Regions from separate parts of the Modestobacter versicolor genome, predicted to be linked through region 2. Evidence: riboswitches for the same ligand, from Rfam matches in the RefSeq annotation. Region 2 holds a riboswitch; each other region holds the start of a gene.
The links. Region 2 has a riboswitch for S-adenosylmethionine ahead of FHX36_RS16845 (bifunctional o-acetylhomoserine/o-acetylserine sulfhydrylase). Riboswitches for the same ligand answer to the same signal wherever they lie in the genome.

Region 1: another riboswitch for S-adenosylmethionine. It lies ahead of thrC (threonine synthase); the one in region 2 lies ahead of FHX36_RS16845 (bifunctional o-acetylhomoserine/o-acetylserine sulfhydrylase).
Region 3: another riboswitch for S-adenosylmethionine. It lies ahead of FHX36_RS03740 (GNAT family N-acetyltransferase); the one in region 2 lies ahead of FHX36_RS16845 (bifunctional o-acetylhomoserine/o-acetylserine sulfhydrylase).
Region 4: another riboswitch for S-adenosylmethionine. It lies ahead of FHX36_RS03670 (aminotransferase class V-fold PLP-dependent enzyme); the one in region 2 lies ahead of FHX36_RS16845 (bifunctional o-acetylhomoserine/o-acetylserine sulfhydrylase).

Annotation. Positions count from the first base shown of each region.
Region 1 covers NZ_JACIBU010000001.1:2,512,471-2,515,801, forward strand. The annotation lists gene FHX36_RS12305 (cold-shock protein) at 266-466, opposite strand; gene thrC (threonine synthase) at 657-1,958, opposite strand; SAM riboswitch class I at 1,971-2,099, opposite strand; gene FHX36_RS12315 (HAD family hydrolase) at 2,160-2,981, shown strand; gene FHX36_RS12320 (ABC transporter permease) at 2,992-3,331, opposite strand, start outside.
Region 2 covers NZ_JACIBU010000001.1:3,447,648-3,450,978, forward strand. The annotation lists gene metX (homoserine O-acetyltransferase MetX) at 1-256, opposite strand, end outside; gene FHX36_RS16845 (bifunctional o-acetylhomoserine/o-acetylserine sulfhydrylase) at 258-1,550, opposite strand; SAM riboswitch class IV at 1,593-1,708, opposite strand; gene FHX36_RS16850 (threonine aldolase family protein) at 1,911-2,993, opposite strand; gene FHX36_RS16855 (MarR family winged helix-turn-helix transcriptional regulator) at 2,998-3,331, opposite strand, start outside.
Region 3 covers NZ_JACIBU010000001.1:772,879-776,209, reverse strand. The annotation lists gene FHX36_RS03745 (FAD/NAD(P)-binding protein) at 1-1,292, opposite strand, end outside; SAM riboswitch class IV at 1,562-1,673, shown strand; gene FHX36_RS03740 (GNAT family N-acetyltransferase) at 1,903-2,454, shown strand; gene FHX36_RS03735 (amino acid ABC transporter permease) at 2,451-3,331, shown strand, end outside.
Region 4 covers NZ_JACIBU010000001.1:758,854-762,184, forward strand. The annotation lists gene FHX36_RS03660 (endo-1,4-beta-xylanase) at 1-712, shown strand, start outside; gene FHX36_RS03665 (NADPH-dependent FMN reductase) at 776-1,276, opposite strand; SAM riboswitch class IV at 1,342-1,455, shown strand; gene FHX36_RS03670 (aminotransferase class V-fold PLP-dependent enzyme) at 1,492-2,874, shown strand; gene FHX36_RS03675 (glycoside hydrolase family protein) at 2,883-3,331, opposite strand, start outside.

The sequences.
Region 1 (3,331 bases), 940 kb from region 2:
ATGTCCTCCGAGCGTGGATCGCTGCACGGCCGGGTCCGGCGCCCGCGACGGACGGCACCAGCGCCGTGGACGCTCCTGCGGCCCACGTACCGGTACCTCACCGTTCCGACCTGATTGGCACTCGACAGGCGTGAGTGCCAGTAAGGAGTCTGGCACTCGGCCTGTGCGAGTGCAAGAACGGGGGGTCGCCGAGGCTTGTTCCCGGGCCCGGGAACGCAGCGAGGCCCGGCCCCCTGCAGGGGACCGGGCCTCGGGGCTGTGCAGTTCAGACGCTGCGGACGGCGTCGGCCTGCGGGCCCTTCTCGCCCTGGACGACCTCGAAGCTGACCCGCTGGCCCTCGTCGAGGCTCTTGTAGCCGTCCATCTGGATGGCCGAGTAGTGGACGAAGACGTCCTGACCGCCGTCGACGGCGATGAAGCCGAAGCCCTTCTCGGCGTTGAACCACTTCACGGTGCCCTGTGCCACGTGTGCTCCCACGTTTCGTGCGTGCGGACGGCCACTCCTGATCGAGGGGCCGGGGTCTTGCTCTTCCGCCCGTCGATCACGAACGTGGGAGTAGAACCGCGCGGAACGGTACAGGAACTGGTGTCCCAGGTCACTGGTCGGTGTCGCGACTCCCCCGGCGGTGTGGTACCGGGTGTCGCGCCGGGCGTGTCTAGGCGATGAGGCCGGCCTCGCGCAGCGACTTCAGCGACGGCTGCACGTGGTGCGACGGGCCGACGACCGGCAGCAGCGGGTCGAGGGTCTTGAGCCCCTCACCGGTGTTGAGGACGACGACCTCCTGGGTCGGGTCGAGCCGGCCGTCCTCGACCAGCTGGCGCAGCACCGCGGTGGTCACCCCGCCGGCGGTCTCGGCGAAGACGCCGGTGGTGCGGGCCAGGTCACGGATCCCGGCGACGATCTCGTCGTCACCGACCCGGCCGACCGACCCGCCGGTGCGCCGGATGGCGTCCAGCGCGTAGGGGCCGTCGGCGGGGTTGCCAATGTTCAGCGACTTGGCGATGCCGGTCGGCTTGACCGGCTTGACGACGTCCCAGCCGTTGTCGAAGGCGGTGGCGATCGGGTCGCAGCCGGCCGACTGGGCGCCGAAGACCTTCCAGCCGGTGTCCTCGACGATGCCGGCGGCGACCAGCTCGCGCCAGGCCTTGTCGACCTTGGTCAGCAGTGAGCCCGACGCCATCGGGATCACGACCTGGGCCGGGATGCGCCAGCCCAGCTGCTCGGCGATCTCGTAGCCCATCGTCTTCGAGCCCTCGGCGTAGTAGGGCCGGACGTTCTGGTTGACGAAGGCGGTGTCCTCGAACTCGTCGGTCTCGGCGAGCTCGCTGGTCAGCCGGTTGACGTCGTCGTAGCTGCCGTCGACGGCGATGAGCGCCTGGCCGTAGACGGCCGACTGCACGATCTTGCCCGGCTCCAGGTCGCTGGGCACGAAGACGAAGGACGGCAGGCCCATCCGGGCCGCGTGCGCGGCGACGGAGTTGGCCAGGTTGCCCGTCGAGGCGCAGGCGATCTTGGCGTAGCCGAAGCTCTTCGCCGCGGTCGCGGCGAGGCTGACCACCCGGTCCTTGAAGGAGTGGGTCGGGTTGGCCGAGTCGTCCTTGACCCAGAGGCCGCCGGTCAGGCCGAGCTCGGCGGCCAGCCGGTCGGCCCGCACGAGCGGGGTCATGCCCGGGTCGAGGGTGACCCGGTCGGCCGGGTCCTGCCCCACCGGGAGCAGGGCGGCGTACCGCCAGATGTTCTGCGGGCCGGCCTCGATCTGCTGGCGGGTGACCGCACGCATCAGCTCGGGGTCGTAGTCGACCTCGAGCGGGCCGAAGCACTCGGCGCAGGCGTGCTCGGCGATCAGGCCGAAGGTGGCGCCGCAGTTGCGGCACACCAGGCCCCGTGCCGGGTTCGGCGGGACGGGCCCACCAGCGGTGACGTCTGCCTGGGCGGAACCGGGAGCGGTCATGGTCATTCGACGACTACCTCCTCATCTTCCCCGCGCCGGGCCGTCGAGCCGCGCGGGACGGAATTGGCACCTCCCGCTGCGCGTGCGCGCAGGCGGCGGTTGCCGGGGCTTCATCGGGCCGTGTCCCTCTGCCCCTCTGGATGAGTGGAACGGCGAGGACTCTACCCGGGGCGCCGGCCCGCCGGGCCGACCGGCCAGGATGAGGCGGTGGCCACCCGCATCGTCTACACCGACCTCGACGGCACGATGGTCGGCCCGCGCGGCTCGTTCTGGCACACCGCCGAGCGCGGCCTGACCGCGACGCCGGCCGAGGCGCTGCTCGCCCTGCACCGCTCCGGCGCCGTCCTGGTGCTGGTCAGCGGCCGGACGCACGCGCAGCTGCTGGAGGCCGCGCGGATCTTCGCCGCCGACGGCGCGATCTCCGAGCTCGGGTCGCTGGTGAGCTGGGCCGGCGGCCGGGAGACCCACCTGCTCACCGGCGACCTGCCCGCGGAGTTCGCCGGGCGCACCCCGATGTCGGTGATGGCCGAGCTGGGCGTGGTCGAGGAGCTGGTCGCCGCCCACCCGGGCCGGCTGGAGTGGCACGAGCCCTGGCACACCGCCCACTCGGCCGACGCGCTGCTGCGCGGCCGGGTCGACGCCGCGGCGGTCGACAGCTGGCTGGCCGAGCGCGGCTGGGGCTGGCTGACCATGAACGACAACGGCGCGGTGCCGGCGACCCCGCGGATGACGCTGGCCGAGGACGCGCTGCCGCCGCACGTCTACCACCTGATGCCGCGCGGGATCTCCAAGGGCGCGGCGATCAGCTGGGACCTCGCCCGCCGGGGCCTGACCGCCGCGGACGCCGTGGCGGTGGGCGACAGCGTCAGCGACCTGGAGATGGCCCCCGCCGTCGGCCGGCTCTGGGTCACCGCCAACGGGGCCGCGGTCACCGGCATGGACGAGCGGATCTCCGCCGTCCCCAACGCCGCGGTGACCGAGGCGGCGATGGGCGAGGGCTGGGCCCAGGCGGTCCTCGCCAGCCTGTGAAGGTCCGCCGCTAGCTGGTGACGTCCTTGCGGGCGAACTGGCGGAAGGCGAGCGCGGTGAACAGCGCCGACCAGGCCAGGCCCTGCACGACCCCGCGGAACAGGTCGCCGGAGTCGAACTGGCTCTGCAGCAGGTCGGTCCAGGCGTAGTTGAACGCGGTGGGGAACCAGTCGCGGATGCCGCCCAGCTGCTCCACCTGCTCGAGCACCGCGAAGACCACCGTGGTGAACACCGCACCGCCGACCGCGGCGAGCGGCGCGTCGGTCACCGTGGACAGCCAGAACGCCAGGGTGCCGACGACGAGCAGGTGGACGGCGAGGTAACCGACCATCCCGGCCAGCCGGACCAGC
Region 2 (3,331 bases):
GCCCGGGCCCGGCGGCGCCGACGACGTGGCTGTCGCCGGTCAGCGCGTGCTCGACGAGCACCGCGTTGCCGGCGTCCGGGGCGAGGGTCCCCCACGTCTCGTAGGCGACCCGGACGCCGGGCAGGGTGCCGCCGCGCTCGAGCTGCAGCGGGCCGAGGTCGAGGAACCGCCGGTCGCCCACCGGGTCGCCCTCGAGCCAGCCGCCGGTCCGGGACGCGGCGGCCGGAGCCGGTCGCGCGTCCCGGACCGACGTCACCTCAGGAGGCCTTCGCGGCCCGGAAGCCGGACTCGAGGTCGGCCAGGATGTCTTCGATGCCCTCCAGGCCCACGGCCAGCCGGACCAGGCCCGGGGTGACGCCGGTGGTGGCCTGCTCCTCGGGGGTCAGCTGCGAGTGCGTGGTGGACGCCGGGTGGATGACCAGGCTGCGCACGTCGCCGATGTTGGCCACGTGGCTGTGCAGCTCCAGCGCCTCGACGAAGCGCTGACCCGCCTCCTTGCCCCCGGTGATCTCGAAGGCGAGCACCGCCCCGGCGCCCCGGGGCGCGTACTTCTGCTGGGCGGCGTGCCACGGCGAGGACGGCAGGCCTGCGTAGTGCACCGACTCGACCTCGTCGCGGGCCTCCAGCCACTCGGCCACCCGTTGGGCGTTGGCGACGTGCCGCTCCATGCGCAGCGACAGCGTCTCGATGCCCTGCACGACCAGCCAGGCGTTGAACGGCGAGATGGCGGGGCCGAGGTCGCGCAGCAGCTGCACGCGGGCCTTGAGCGCGTAGGCCGGCGCGCCCAGGTCGGCGTAGACGACGCCGTGGTAGGTCGGGTCGGGCTCGGTGAAGCCGGGGAACTTCCCGCCGGTCCAGGAGAAGTTGCCGCCGTCGACGATGACACCCGCGATCGCGGTGCCGTGGCCGCCCAGGTACTTGGTGGCCGAGTGGACCACGATGTCGGCGCCGTGCTCGATGGGGCGGATCAGGAACGGCGTGGCGATCGTGTTGTCGACGATCAGCGGGACGCCGTTGCGGTGCGCGACCTCCGACACCGCCGAGATGTCCAGGACGTCGCCCTTCGGGTTGCCGATCGTCTCGGCGTAGAAGGCCTTGGTGTTCTCCTGCACCAGCGACTGCCAGTTCTCCGGGTCGTCGGGGTTCTCGACGAAGGAGACGGTGATGCCCATCTTGGGCAGCGAGTGGTGCAGCAGGTTGTACGTGCCGCCGTAGAGCGAGGCGGAGGCGACGACGTGGCTGCCGGCCTCGGCGATGTTCAGGATCGCCAGGGTCTCCGCCGCCTGGCCGCTGGCCACCGCGAGCGCCGCCACGCCGCCCTCGAGCGAGGCCACGCGCTGCTCCAGCGCGTCCTGCGTCGGGTTCATGATCCGCGTGTAGATGTTGCCCATCTCGGCCAGCGCGAACAGGTCGGCGGCGTGCTGGGTGTCGCGGAACTGGTAGCTGGTGGTGGCGTAGATCGGCAGCGCCCGGGCGCCGGTGGTCGGGTCGGGCGCGGCGCCGGCGTGGATCTGCCGGGTCTCGAAGCTCCAGCCGCTGGGTTCGGTCATCTGCCAGTACCTCCTGGGTCGCCGGAGCTCCACGGCGCGGAGGCTCCGTCCTTGCCGGGCGGCGGGCGCCGTCCAGCCAGCTCTTCCCCTGGAGCACCTCAGACGGAGTTGAGGTTGCCGGGCAGCCAGCCAGGTGCTTGTCGCTGCCTCTCGTGAGCCACCGCCGATCCTAGGACGCCGACCGGACGACTGCACAGGCCGGTGTCCCGGGGGTCCGCCGCGCTCCGCCGGTGAGCGGGCCGGCCCGGGACCCTGCTCTGCCGCGACTCGAGCTCTGCCCACCCTCGTAGGCAGACCTCGACTCTCCCGGGACCCTGCTCTTCCGCGACTCGAGCTCTGCCCACAGCTGTGGGCAGAGCTCTACCCGGCCGGGACCTGCTCCGCCGCGCCGGCCAGGGCGGCGATCGCTGCCCGGGCCTCGGGCACGGGCAGCGCCGTCGTCGCGTCGCCGACCGGCAGCTCCACCCGCTGCACGCCCGGGTCGGCGGTCGGGGTGGCCCGCTCCCACGTCCACAACCCGCCCTCGGCCAGGCGGCGGGCCGCCGCGGCGAACTCGTCGGCGGAGGTGCGGAGCAGCAGGTGCAGCATCGGCGTCTGCGGCGGGTCCGGGACGACGGTGACGCCGGGCAGGTCGCGCACCGCGGATGCGATCTCCCGCGCCCGGTCCAGGTAGCCGGGGAACAGCGGCAGCCGGCGGCGCAGGCAGCTCAGCGCCGACGCGGCGCCCGGCCAGAGCCCGAACAGCGTCCCGCCCAGCCGGCGCCGCCACTCGCGCACCTCGTCGACGACGTCCGCGGGCCCGGCCAGGCAGCAGCCGGCCAGCGCGCCGATGCCCTTGTAGAAGCTGACGTAGGTGGTGTCGAACAGCGCCGCGACCTCGGCCGGCGCGCGCCCGTACCCCGCCGCCGCCTCCCACAGCCGGGCGCCGTCCAGGTGCGCCGCGGCCCCGCGCTCCCGCGCCCAGGTCACCTGCGCGACCAGGTCCTCCCACGACGGCAGCTGACCGCCGAGGTCGCGCTGCGGCAGCTCGACCAGCAGCGCAGCGGGCTGCTCGGCGACGGCGTCCAGGTCGGTGCGCAGCAGCAGCCGGTCCCGGCTCCCGGTCGGGCGGCCGACCATGCCGTGCAGCCGCTCCAGCGGGTGGCCCTCGTGGACGTCGAGGTGGCTCTGCGGGTGGTAGACCACGGTTGTCCGCCCGCGGCGCTCGGCGTGCACGCGCAGCGCCGCCTGCTGGGCCATGATGCCGCTGGGCAGGTACGCGGCCGCCGGCTGCCCGAGCACGTCGGCGACCTCCCGCTCCAGCTCGGCGACCACCCCGCCGTCGCCGTACCGGTCCACGGCGGTGTCCGGCGGGATCGTCGCGAGCAGGTCGGCGGCCGACTGCGGGCCGTGCCCGGTCAGCGCGCGGTCGCAGGCCCGGCGGAGGGCGTCGAGGTCGTCCACCCGGTCAGTCTGCCGGGGGGCCGGGGGCGGGCGCCGGTCCACCGGCGGCGCGGAGCCCGGACAGCAGACCGAGGGCCAGCCCGGCCCGGGCCGGCGGGGGCAGCGCGGCGGTGAACTCGGCGTCCAGGGCCGCGACGACCTCCCGGCCGGTGGCCAGCAGCTCGTGCCCGCGGTCGGTGACCTCCAGCAGGGCCGCTCGGCCGCGGCCGCCCCCCGGCTCCCGGACGGCGCCCAGCTCGGTGAGCGTGCCGACCGTCGCGTGCATGCTCTGCACGGTGACCCGCGCCCGCCGGGCCAGGTCGGTGTAGGAGAGCCCGGGCGTGCCGGCGAGGTGGCCG
Region 3 (3,331 bases), 2.7 Mb from region 2:
ACGGCCTGGTCGGCGCTGTGCCGGGGGTCGGCCGAGCGGGCGAGGTCGGCGCGGACCAGCCCGCGCACCGCCTCCTGCAGCTCGTCGGCGCTGCCGAACCGGGCACCACCGAGCGGGCGGTCCCGGGCGGCGAGGTCGAACCGGTCCGCCGGGTCCGGGACGGCGAGGGCCACCAGGTCGGCGACCAGCACCGGGTCGTCGGTCGCCGCGTACTCGGCGGCGAACTCCGCCCAGGGCAGCGTGGTGCGCTCGGGAGCGGTGCGGAACAGCTCGGTGTAGTGCGCCCAGCCGAGCTCCCGGACGATCACCGGGGCCAGGTCGGCGCGCAGGTCGAGCCGGCGGTCGGCACCGAACCGGTCGTCGATCGCCTCGGGGGTGAAGAAGCGCAGCGGCACCGGCGGGCCGGGCCAGACGTAGCCGAGCTTGGCCCGGTACGGGACCCCGCGCCGGGAGCCGACGTGCAGCACCGGCTCCTGCCCCGAGGGCAGGTACCGCAGCCGGTCGCCGTCGCTCTCGAACCGGCCGCCGCGACCGCTGGTGAGCAGCACCATCAGGTCGACGAAGGCCAGGCCGGCGCCGCGCACCAGCACGTCCTCACCGGGCGCCAGCCGGGAGAGGTCCAGGTCGGCGGTGTAGCCGGTGGGCAGGTAGGTGAGCCCGGCGGCGTCGGCCCGCCGCTGCACGTCCTGCTCGGCAGGGGTGGCGTGCGCGTCCAGGTGTCCCTGGGCGAGCACGGCCAGGTCGGCCGCGAGCACCCGGCCGTCGGCCAGCTCGACGTCGACGCCCTCGGTGCGCACCCGGACGTCGACCGCCCGGGTCTCGAGCAGGTGGACGTCGGCCCACGGGCGGGCGGCGGCCACCACCTCGGCGAGCACCCACCCCAGGTAGGCGTTGACCAGCGGGCGGGAGGGGAAGGACGTCGGCGTCGTCCGCCGGGCCTCCTCCCCCACCGGGTCGCCGGCCGGCAGGCCGCGGCCGACCGCCTCGACCCACTGCCACAGGGTGGTGCCCTCCCCCACCGGACCGTCGACGGTGACCGAGGGGTCGGGCAGCACGGTGACGTCGGCGGCCAGCGAGTTCGCCCACAGCAGGGACGGCTGGGCGGCGCGCCAGACGCGCCCGCCACCGGGCGGGTGCGGGTCGACCAGGTGCACCTGCAGCCTGCTGCCGTCGCCGAGCTCTGGCGCGCTGGCGATCAGCCGCTCGAGCAGGCCGATGGCGGTCGGGCCGGCGCCGACGACGGCGATCGACGGGCCGGGGTGACCGAGGGAGGGTGCGGGGGACGCGGACAAGCGGGCTCCCGGGGAGGGACGAGCGGTCAGGGACGCGGGGTCGCAGGCCTCGGCCGACACTGCGCGCTCGACGTCCGCAGGAGGTCGACGTGCCGGCGGCAGACCAGGGCGGTGCTGGGCACGGGCGTCTCCTCTCTCCTGCGGGGCTCGTCGGGACCAAGCGACCGCGGGGGCGGGCTGTTCCCGTCCCGGCGTGTCGGTGGCTGCGTATGTCTACCAAGTCGATCGTATTTGACGACAGCCGGGGTGGGGCCCTACAGTCCGCCGCAGGTCCTGAGCGCCAGCGTCAAGCCCCGGCTCGCTGGCCGGCAACCCTCCCTGCGACGGGGTGCCCCGGGTGACGACCTGGCCGTGCGCGTCCGCGCCCGGCAAGCAGCGGCCCCCTCCCCGAGGGGACGAACGAGGAGCAGCACTGTGGGAGAGACCAGCTCGCGCCTGGTGCGCGCCGTCTCCGCCGACCTGGTCGGCCGGCCGACCGTCGACCTGCTGCGCACCGACAGCGCGCTCTGTCGCTGACCCGGCGCCACCCTCCCGCTCCTCCCCCGCACCCACCCCGCCGCCCGCGGCGGCGTCCGGCGCGCCCACCTCCCTCCGCAGGAGTCCCCTCCGCATGTCCACGTCCCTGTCCGCGACCACCCCTGACCAGCTCCAGGTGGTCCGCGTCCACCCCGACGACCCGCTCACGGCGCCGTTGTTCGCCGAGCTCGCCGCCGAGTACGACAGCCGCTACGGCGACCTGTTCGGCGGCGCGTCCCAGGAGCTCACCCGCTACCCCGCCGAGGCCTTCCTCCCCCCGGACGGCGACTTCGTCCTGCTGCTGGACGACGGCGTGGCCGTCGCCGGCGGCGCCTTCATGCGGCACCCCTCCGGTGCCGCCGAGGTCAAGCGGATGTGGACCGCCGCCACCCACCGTCGCCGCGGCCTGGCCCGCCGGGTCCTCACGCTGCTCGAGCTCCGCGCCGCCCAGCAGGGCTACCGGCGGATGCACCTGACCACCGGCCCGCGCCAGCCCGAGGCGCGCGACCTCTACCTGGCCGCCGGCTGGACGCCGCTGTTCGACCCGGCCGTCCCCCGCCCCACCGACACCGAGACGCTGCGCGCCCTGCCGGTCGACCAGCGCCTCTACGCCTTCGACAAGCAGCTCCCGGGAGACCCGAGATGACCACGCTGGAGACCCGTCCGGCGGCCGCCGCGTCGCCGGCGGGCACGCCCTACGACCAGCTCCAGGTGGTGCCGGCCCGGCACCCCGGCCGCTGGGTCGCCACCGCCGTCGTCGCCGTCCTGCTGGCGATGGTGCTCAACAGCCTGGTCACCAACCCGCGGTGGGAGTGGGACGTCGTCGGCGCCTACCTCACCGAGGAGTCGATCGTCCGCGGGGTGCTCACCACCATCCAGCTGACCGCGATCACCGCGGTGCTCGGCTTCGCGCTGGGCACCGTGCTGGCGCTGATGCGGCTGAGCCGCTCGCCGCTGCTGCAGGCGGTCAGCTGGGGCTACACCTGGGTGTTCCGCTCGGTGCCGCTGATCCTGCAGCTGCTGCTCTGGTACAACCTCGCCTACCTCTACCAGCACCTGGACATCGGCATCCCGTTCGGCCCGTCCTTCGCCAGCGTCGAGACCCTCTCGCTGATCGACAAGTTCGGCGCCGCCGTGCTGGGGCTGGGCCTGCACCAGGCCGCCTACTCGGCGGAGATCGTCCGCGCCGGGATCCTCTCGGTCGACCAGGGCCAGCACGAGGCGGCCGCCTCGCTGGGCATCCCGCGCCGCCGGCAGACCACCCGGATCGTCCTGCCGCAGGCCATGCGCACCATCGTGCCGACCGCGGTCAACGAGGTGATCGGCCTGTTCAAGGGCACCTCCATCGTCTACGTGCTGGCGCTGGGCGAGCTGTTCTACACGGTGAGCGTCATCTACGGCCGGACCCAGCGGGTGCTGCCGATGCTCGTGGTCGCCGCGGTCTGGTACGTCGTGCTCACCACCGTGGTCACCGTCGTCCAGTACCACGTCGAGCGGCACTACGCCCGCGGCGCGGTCCGGAC
Region 4 (3,331 bases), 2.7 Mb from region 2:
CCGGACCGGCCGGCCGCTGCTGCAGGCGATCACCGAGCTGGACGTCAGCGACTCCAAGGAGAACAACGGCGCCGACGTCAGCAACGGCACGGTGCCGCAGCACTCCCCGGCGATGGCCGACCAGGACCAGGCCGAGACCGAGCTCGGGTACTACTACCGGGACCTGTTCGACGTGCTGCGCAAGCACTCGGGGTCGATCGAGTCGGTGACCTTCTGGGGCATCAGCAACGGCCGCAGCTGGCTGCGCACCTGGCCGGCGGCCCGGCCGTGGGAGTCGCCGCTGCCCTTCGACGACGACCTGCAGGTCATGCCCGCCTACTGGGGCATCGTCGACCCGGCACAGCTCGCAGCGCGCCCGGCCGACGTCCTGCCGCCGCGCATCGCCGGGCACGACGCCGTGCCCGCCACCGCGAACCGCACCGGCACGGCGCGGGTGACCTACACCGCTCCCGAGGCCGGGGACACCCGGGACCGCTCGGTGAAGGTCGACTGCACTCCCAGGTCGGGCTCGCAGTTCACCGTGGGCACCACCCAGGTGACCTGCACCGCGCGGGACAAGGCCGGCAACGTGGCCACCCCGGCGACCTTCGACGTGGTGGTCACCGCTGCCCCGGCGCAGCCGCCGGCCGCGGAGCACCCGGTCGTCACCGCGGTCAAGCGGCTGATCAGCGGCATCCTGGACGCCGTCCTCCGGCTGGTGGGCCGGCGCTGACCGGCTGACCGACCCGGTGCCCCCGTCCGCCTCCCGGTGGGCGGGGGCACCGTGCCGTCCGGGTCAGCCGGCGCGGTGCCCGCGGGCGGCGGCGACCTGCGGACCGGCGGCGACCAGCCAGTCGTCCAGCGCGCCGGGGGAGTCCCAGGCCTTGTCCAGCAGGTAGAGCCCCCGGGTCGGGGTGGTCGCGCCGAGCTCGACCAGCACCGGCTTGAGCAGCAGGTCCGGCGCCAGGGCGTGCCCCGGGCCGGCGCCCAGCATGAGCGGGACCGCGACCACGCCGGCCAGGTCGCCGGTGCCCACCTGGTCCAGGAAGAGCTTGAGCAGGCCGGTGTAGGTGGCCTTGTAGGTGGGGCTGGCGACGACGGCGACCTCCGCCTCGCGCAGCGCGGTGACCGCCTCGGCGACCGCCGGGTCGCCCCACCCGAGCAGGCCCGCGCCCAGGTCGATGACGTCGACGACGAGGTCCGGCGGGGCGCCGGTCAGCCGCTCGACCACGAGCTCGGCGGCGGAGCGGGTGCGGGAGCGGGGCTTGGGGTTGCCGACCACGGCGATCGTGCTCACGACGCAAATCTCACCATGTCGATCGTATTTGACGGGATGCGGGTCGGTCTGCCACTCTCGGCTCAGGTCACGAGTGCCAGCGCGAAGCCCCGGCTCGCTGGCCGGCAACCCTCCTCCGCGAGCGGGTGCCCCGGGTGACGACCTGGCGGTCGCAGTTCCGCGACCGCAAAGCGCGGACCCGTGCCCCGGGTCCCCGGCCCGTCAGGAGCACCACCGTGTCCAGCGCCGTCCTCTGCGCCCCCGCCGCCGTCCAGCCCGCCGCCGTCGCGCCGATCGTGCCGGGGGCCACCCCGCTGCTCCCCGTGGTCGGCGCCGACACCCGGGTGCCGCTCGTGCCCGGCGGCACCGCCCGCTACGTCGACCTGGACACCGCCGCCAGCAGCCGGGCGCTGGAGCAGGTCGCCGCCCGGGTCACCGAGGCGTTGCCGCTGTACTCCAGCGTGCACCGGGGTGCGGGGTACCTGTCCCAGGTCTCCACCGCGCTCTACGAGGACGCCCGGGCCACCGTGGCCGGCTTCGTCGGCGCGCGCGGCGACGACGTCTGCGTGCTGGTGCGGCACACCACCGACGCGCTCAACCTGCTCGCCGGCTGCGTGCCCGACGGCGGCGCCGTGCTGGTGCTCGACTGCGAGCACCACGCCGACCTGCTGCCCTGGCAGCAGCGCGGCCCGGTCACCGTGCTGCCGACCGGGGCCACCGTGGTCGAGACGCTGCGCGCGCTGGGCACCGAGCTGGCTGCCGCGCCGTACGCGCTGATCGCCGTCACCGGCGCCTCCAACGTCACCGGCGAGTCGCTGCCGCTGGACGAGGTGGTGCAGCTGGCCCACGCGGCCGGCGCCCGGGTGCTGGTCGACGGCGCGCAGCTGGTGCCGCACCGGCGGTTCTCCCTCGCCGGCTCCGGCGCCGACTACGTGGCGTTCTCCGGGCACAAGACCTACGCGCCGTTCGGCTCCGGGGCCCTGGTCGGCCGGCGCGACTGGCTGGACGCCGCCCCCGCGTACCTCGCCGGCGGCGGGGCGGTGCAGGAGGTGACCGTCGAGCGGACCAGCTGGGTGGCCGCGCCGCACCGGCACGAGGGCGGCTCGCCCAACGTGCTGGGCGCGGTGGCGCTGGCCGCGGCGTGCGACGCGCTGGCCGCGCTGCCCGCCGGGGCGCTGGCCGAGCACGAGCGGGCGCTGCGCGAGCGGCTGGTGGCCGGGCTGGCCGCGCTGCCGGGCGTGCGGGTGCTGCGCATCTGGGCCGACTCCGCCGAGCCGACCGGCGTCGTCTCCTTCACCGTGGCCGGCGCCGACCCCGGCCTGGTCGCCGCGTACCTCTCCGCCGAGCACGGCATCGGGGTGCGCGACGGCCGGTTCTGCGCCCACCCGCTGCTGGCCCGCCTCGGCGTGCCGGCGGGGGCGCTGCGGGCCAGCGTCGGCGTGGGCAGCAGCCTGGACGACGTCGAGGCGCTGCTCGGCGCGCTGGACGCCTTCCTGTCCGCCGGGCCGCAGGTGCCCTACGCGCAGGTCGCCGGCCGCTGGCAGCCCGCCGACGACCCGCGGGCCACCGATCTCTCCTCGGCCGCGCGGGGCGCCGGCTGCGGGCCGTCGGTGCGGTGACCGGCCGCTCAGCGCGGCAGCAGCACCGTGCGCAGCTCGTGGGCGCCGTCGGCGCGGGTCGCCTCGTAGAACCAGCGGGCACCGCCGCCGGGCAGCGCCACGACGTCGGCGTACCGCAGGCCGGCCGGCGGGTGCGGGCTCTGCAGCAGCGGTCCGCCGGCGGCGGCGGTGAACGCGCCGTCGCCGTCCTGCACGGCCAGGCCGGTGCGCTCCTCCCAGTTCTCCGCCGCGGTGGCCCGGCCGTCGTAGAGCGCCCAGCTGCGGTCGCCGTCCAGCACCACGGTCGCGACGCGGACCCCGCGGGCGTCCCAGCTGCCCGGGGTGCCGGCCAGCGCGGTGCCCTGCCAGGTCCACTCGACGCCGTCGGGGCTGGTGGCGTGCTCGGTGGTCATCCGGTCGGTGGCGTCGGGGTCGTCGAGCGGGTGCACCGAGGCCCACAGGTGCCACCGGGTGCCGT